2 linked regions of the Pseudonocardia sp. HH130630-07 genome follow. The protein of the gene in region 2 interacts with the protein of the main gene of each other region in a pairwise test. Links are inferred from orthologs where the notes say so. Each region holds a gene or a part of one and is shown on either strand. Other genes may lie near its edges.

Region 1 (3,031 bases), 1.3 Mb from region 2 along the record:
CGGCTGCGGCGGGCGGTAGGCGGGCTGCGCCGAGGTCGGCCGCTCGTTCAGCTCGGTGAGCGCGTCCCCGGCGTCCTGGCGGAGCTTGCGGTGCGCCGCGAGATCGGCGGACGCCCGCGCGGCGAGATCCGGCGGGAGGAACGCCGCGGCCGAGGAGTACGCCCACACCGCGGCGTGCTCGCAGGCCAGCGCCCGCTGCAACGCCTCGATCGCGACCAGTGCCGACGGCGGCCGCTCGTCGTCCTGCGCCGGGTTCCGGGCGGGGGTCATCGCGATACCTCGGATCGTCGGCTGCAGGGCGGGCCGTGCTGCGGACGCCGGCACGGGCGTGCCCGGTTCATCGCAGCTCCGCCACGTACGCGGCACAGCAGGCCGCCACCTCGGCGACCAGCCCCACCTGCTGCGCCGACGCCCGCGGGACGACCTCACGGGCCGTCCGGACGGCCGCGTCGACCGAGTCGCGGACGGCGACCACGTCCGCCACGGGCGGTGCGGCCGGGACCGGGGCGGCCCCCGGCGGACGCCCGCCGGCCTGGTCCAGCGCGGCGGCGTGCTCCATCCGGGCCGCCCGCAGCGGCTCGAGCCGCCCGGCCAGGCCCGGGTCGGCGGTGACCGCGGTCGCGACCACGGCCGCGTCCATCCGGGCCGCGTCGGCCATCGCGAGCAGGGCGTCGGACACGTCGTCCGCGGGCTGCTCCGACGCGCTCGAGCACCCGGCCAGGACGACCGGCAGGAGCACGGCACCGGCACCGGCGGTGCGGAGCACCCGGCGCCGGGTCACACCCGCCGGTGCCGGGACGGGCCGCGGCCCGCCGTCCGGCACCGTTCGTCTCCGCTGCATCACGATCGGTCATGCTGCCAGCCCGGCCGCGGGACCCCGCCACCGACCGGGCGACCCGGACGGACGCCCCCGACGCGCACGGCCCCCGACGCGCTAGGCTCACCGGCCGCCCCTGTCCGTTCCTCCGGTGCGTCGTCCGCGGGCCCCGCCCGGGCCGTCGCACGCACCCGGACCGAGCCGCGCCGCCCGGCGGGACGCCCCCCGGCGGCCACCCGGGCCCGACCCGGGTGACCCACCCGGGTGACCACACCCGAGCGACCCCACCCGCGTGACCACGAGGAGAGCCACCCGATGCGCAGTCCGGACCCCGACCAGCTGGCCGACCAGCTGCGCGGCGTGCTCGAGCCGGTGGTCACCGCCGCCGGGCTGGAGATCGACGCCGTGGAGGTCCGCACCGCCGGGCGGCGGCACGCGGTCAAGCTCGTCGTCGACCTCCCGGAGAGCTCGGACGCCACCGGGATCGACCTCGACGACATCGCCCGGCTGAGCCGCAGCGCGGCCACCGAGCTCGACCCGCACGAGCACCTCATCGAGGGCTCCTACACGCTCGAGGTCACCTCCCCGGGGACCGACCGCCCGCTCACCACCCCGCGGCACTGGCGTCGGAACTTCCTGCGGCTGGCCCGGATCTCGCTGACCGACGGCGCCGAGCTGCACGCCCGGATCGGCCGGGCCGGCGCCGAGCGGGTGCAGGTCGCGATCCCGGGCAAGAAGCAGCCCGAGCCGCGCGAGCTCGCCTACGCCGAGATCAGCCACGCCCAGGTGCAGGTCGAGTTCAAGCCGGCGCCGGCCGCCGAGGTCGCGTTGCTCGACCCGGAGCGCGCCGCCGCGGACGGCACCACCACGAGCAGCACCAGCAGCACAGACCCGAGCGGATCCGAGGAGAACCGGTGAACGTCGACATCCCCGCGCTGCGGGCCATCGAGCGGGACAAGGAGATCCCGTTCGAGACGGTGCTGGACGCCATCGAGACCGCGCTGCTCACCGCCTACCGGCACACCGACGGCAGCCACTCCCAGGCCCGGGTCGAGGTCGACCGGCGGACCGGCGTCGTCCGGGTGCTGGCCCGGGACCCCTCCGACGCGGCCGAGGACGGCACGCCGGGGCCGGAGTTCGACGACACCCCGGAGGGCTTCGGCCGGATCGCCGCCACCACGGCCCGCCAGGTGATCGTGCAGCGGCTGCGCGACGCCGAGCACGAGCGGACCTACGGCGAGTTCGCCACCAAGGAGGGCGAGGTCGTCGCCGGCGTCGTGCAGCGCGACGCCCGGGCCAACGCCCGCGGCGTCGTCGTGGTGGCGCTGGGCGGTTCCGGCGGGACCGAGGCCGTGCTGCCCGCCGCCGAGCAGGTACCCGGCGAGGTCTACAGCCACGGCGACCGGATCCGCTGCTACGTGGTCGGGGTGACCCGCGGCCCGCGGGGCACGTCGATCACGCTGTCGCGCACGCACCCCAACCTGGTGCGCAAGCTGTTCGCCCTGGAGGTCCCGGAGATCGTCGACGGCTCGGTCGAGATCGTCTCGGTGGCGCGGGAGGCGGGCTTCCGCTCCAAGATCGCGGTCCGCTCCTCGCGGTCCGGGCTCAACGCCAAGGGCGCCTGCATCGGCCCGATGGGGGCGCGGGTCCGTGGCGTGATGGGCGAGCTGGCCGGCGAGAAGATCGACATCATCGACTGGTCCGAGGACCCTGCGGAGTTCGTCGGCAACGCGCTGTCACCGTCGAAGGTGGTCTCGGTCACCGTCCTGGACGAGCGTGCCCGGGTCGCCCGGGTCGTCGTCCCCGACTTCCAGCTGTCCCTGGCCATCGGCAAGGAGGGCCAGAACGCCCGCCTCGCCGCCCGCCTGACCGGCTGGAAGATCGACATCCGGAGCGACGCCGACCCGGGTGACCCGGTCGGTCCCGGTCCCGACCCGGTGGGGGCGTCGTCGTAGCCGGAGGGACCCCGGGGCGACCGGCCGAGGGAATGCCCGGCCGCGACGCTGCGCTACACTCACAGACGGCCCGCGGTCGCGGTCCGTCGCCCGTTCACACCCGGTCGGTTCCGATCCGGACCTGTGTGGGGTGCCGGACGCGGGAACGGGCCGACGCACTGTTGCGAGTGGTCGCGGAGAACGGTCGAGCAGTCCCGGATCCGCGCCGTCGCCTCCCCGGCCGGGGTGCCTGGTTGCACCCACGGACGGGGTGTCTGGA
Region 2 (3,257 bases):
GGACCCGCACAGCACCGGGTAGGCGGCACGGTCGGTGACGAGCTTGCGGATGCCGGTCTTGATCTGGGCGACCGACAGCTCCTCGCCGCCGAAGTACGCCTCCATCAGCGAGTCGTCGGTCTCGGCGACGGCCTCGATGAGGGCGGTGCGGTACTCCTGCGCCTTCTCCAGGAGGTCGGCCGGGATCTCCTCGACCGCGTAGTCCTCGCCCTTCTTGGGCTCGCCACGCCAGGTGAGCGCCCGCATCTCGACGAGGTCGACGACACCGATGAAGTCGTTCTCCGACCCGATCGGGATCTGCAGCGGGAGCGGGGTGGCGTTCAGCCGGTCCTGGATGGTCCGGACCGTGAAGAAGAAGTCCGCGCCCAGCTTGTCCATCTTGTTGACGAAGCAGATGCGGGGGACGTCGTACTTGGTGGCCTGCCGCCAGACCTGCTCGGACTGCGGCTCGACCCCCTCCTTGCCGTCGAAGACCGCGACGGCGCCGTCGAGCACCCGCAGGGACCGCTCCACCTCGACGGTGAAGTCGACGTGCCCGGGGGTGTCGATGATGTTGATCTGGTGGTCGTTCCAGAAGCAGGTCGTCGCGGCCGACGTGATCGTGATGCCGCGCTTCTGCTCCTCCTCCATCCAGTCCATGGTGGCGGCGCCGTCGTGCACCTCACCGAGCTTGTAGTTGATCCCGGTGTAGTACAGGATCCGCTCGGTCGTGGTGGTCTTACCGGCGTCGATGTGGGCCATGATGCCGATGTTGCGGACCTTCGTGAGGTCCGTCAGCACATCCTGTGCTGCCACTGCTCAGCTCTCCCTCGATCGCGAGTTGGCGCCCGACGGCTCGCCGGTCACCAGCGGTAGTGGGCGAAGGCCCGGTTCGACTCCGCCATCTTGTGCATGTCCTCACGCCGCTTGACGCTGGCGCCGAGGCCGTTGCTCGCGTCGAGCAGCTCGTTCATGAGGCGCTCGACCATGGTCTTCTCCCGGCGCTGCCCGGAGTAGGTGACCAGCCAGCGCAGACCCAGGGTGGTCTGGCGGACCGCACGGACCTCGACCGGGACCTGGTAGGTCGCGCCACCGACACGGCGGCTGCGGACCTCGAGGGCCGGCTTCACGTTGTCCAGCGCACGCTTCAGCGTGACGACCGGGTCGGTGCCGGTCTTGTCCCGGGTGCCCTCGAGGGCGGCGTAGACGATGCGCTCGGCGAGCGACCGCTTGCCGTCCTTCAGCACCTTGTTCACCAGCTGGGTGACCAGCGGCGAGCCGTAGACCGGGTCCGACACCAGCGGACGCTTCGGGGCGGGGCCCTTGCGCGGCATCAGCTCTTCTCCTTCTTCGCGCCGTAGCGGCTGCGGGACTGCTTGCGGTTCTTGACACCCTGGGTGTCCAGCGATCCGCGGATCACCTTGTACCGCACACCCGGGAGGTCCTTCACACGCCCGCCGCGCACCAGCACGATGCTGTGCTCCTGCAGGTTGTGACCCTCACCGGGGATGTACGCGGTGACCTCGATGCCGCTGGAGAGCCGCACACGCGCGACCTTGCGCAGCGCCGAGTTCGGCTTCTTCGGCGTGGTCGTGTACACGCGGGTGCAGACCCCACGGCGCTGGGGGCTCCCCTTCAGCGCGGCGGTCTTGGTCTTGGTGACCTTGTCCTCGCGGCCCTTGCGGACCAGCTGCTGGATCGTGGGCATGAACCGTCTACTTCTTCCCGTCGGGTGTGACTGCTCGACTGTCTGTCCGTGTGACTCCGGGGACCGGGCGCCGGGGTGGCCTGTCGCATCCGCCACCGTCGCGCCGGACCCCGGGGTCGGGCGTGTCGCCCCGCGCACGCTCGGAGCCGGAAGGGCCCCGCTGAGGCATTCGGGACGTCCGTCGTGCCCGTGGTCGAGGCGCGGAACCGGCCCCGGGGAGTCGAACCACCCGGGGCCCGTGCGCCACGAGGCACGCGGACCGGCCCGACCGAAGTCGAGCGCAGGGCATAACCGTACTCGGCCCTCTTCCGGGCGGTCAAAGCGGGTCCCTCCGGACTCCGCCTCGCCGACCTCCGGGGGCTTCGGAGGTCCGCGCATCCGCCGGGGAGAACCCCCGACGGAGACCTGTGGTGACCCGACGATGCCGCACACGGCGATCCCTGGCAAGCGGACTCACCCGCTCGCCGCGGAACAGCTGCCGCTCGTCGTGGCGGGATCGGTGCTGGCCGATCGGGATGCACCCCGGTTACCGTCCGGTATGCATCTGCCGACGGCCGTCAACCGGCTCGCCACGCGCGCGCTCGTCGCACCACTGCTGGCGCCGACCCTACCCCGGCCGGTCCGGCGGGCCGGCCTCGACCTCATCGGCGCGGCGATCCCGGCGCCCCGGGGGACCCGCCGGGCCCGCGGCGAGCTCGGCGGCGTGCGGACCTCCGTCGTCGCCCCGCCCGGCGCACTGGCCCCGCACCGGGTGCTGTACCTGCACGGCGGGGGCTACGTCGTCGGCTCCTCGGCGTCGCACGGCCCGCTGCTGGCGGGGCTCGCGCACGCCACCGGGACCGCGGTGTTCGCCCCGCACTACCGGCTGGCGCCCGAACACCCCTTCCCCGCCGCTCTCGAGGACGCGCTGGCGGCCTGGCGGGCCCTGCGCGCCACCGGCCGGCCGGCCGGGCACATCGCGGTGGCCGGTGACTCGGCGGGCGGTGGGCTGACGACGGCCCTGCTCCTGCGCCTGCGCGAGACCGGCGAGGACCTCCCCGGAGCGGTCGGGCTGATCTCCCCGTGGCTGGACCTGAGCTGTACCGCGGACGCGCTGTCCCGCAACGCCGCGAGCGACGCGATGCTGGACCCGTCCTGGCTGCCGTCGGCGGCCGCGGACTACGCGCCGGGCACGCTCGCCGACGCCCCCGAGCTGCGCCCGCTCGAGGCCGACCTGTCCGGGCTGCCGCCGCTGCACGTCGTCGCGGGGGCCGAGGAGATCCTCGTCGACGACGCCGACGTCCTGGTGGAACGGGCCGAGCGGGCCGGGGTCCGGGTCCGCTACCAGCGCACCGCGGGGATGTGGCACGCGTTCCCCACGTTCGCCGGGATGCTCGCCGAGGCCGACGACGCGCTGCGGGTCCTGGGCGCCGGGCTGCGCGCGGACTGCACGTCCTGACCCCGGGGCCCGGGCCGCTGCTCCGGCCCTGGGTCCGGCCAGTACCGGCCGTGCTGGTCAGGCCGGTCGGGCCGGTCAGGCCAGTCAGACCAGTCCAGCTGGTCAGGCCAGTCGAGCTGGTCAGGCCAGTCG

Evidence for each region.
Region 1: the proteins of rpsL (region 2) and rimP interact in binary tests that used the Escherichia coli proteins (3 or more experiments, as listed by UniProt). The link is inferred for Pseudonocardia sp. HH130630-07 from one-to-one orthologs.

What each region holds. Positions count from the first base shown.
Region 1 is NZ_CP013854.1:4,443,372-4,446,402, forward strand. What follows is about bases 216-2,933. They hold rimP (ribosome maturation factor RimP), read left to right. Parts: upstream 216-1,132; coding sequence 1,133-1,735; downstream 1,736-2,933. Other genes in these bases: AFB00_RS21080 (ferritin-like domain-containing protein), read right to left, coding at 216-270; AFB00_RS21085 (hypothetical protein), read right to left, coding at 338-841; nusA (transcription termination factor NusA), read left to right, coding at 1,732-2,772; AFB00_RS32220 (YlxR family protein), read left to right, coding at 2,805-2,933. Also shown: more of AFB00_RS21080, read right to left, coding at 1-215; more of AFB00_RS32220, read left to right, coding at 2,934-3,031.
Region 2 is NZ_CP013854.1:3,106,182-3,109,438, reverse strand. What follows is about bases 1-2,944. They hold rpsL (30S ribosomal protein S12), read right to left. Parts: upstream 1,688-2,944; coding sequence 1,313-1,687; downstream 1-1,312. Other genes in these bases: AFB00_RS15060 (alpha/beta hydrolase), read left to right, coding at 2,226-2,944; rpsG (30S ribosomal protein S7), read right to left, coding at 843-1,313; fusA (elongation factor G), read right to left, coding at 1-741. Outside these bases: more of AFB00_RS15060, read left to right, coding at 2,945-3,125. UniProt on the Escherichia coli protein: With S4 and S5 plays an important role in translational accuracy. Interacts with and stabilizes bases of the 16S rRNA that are involved in tRNA selection in the A site and with the mRNA backbone.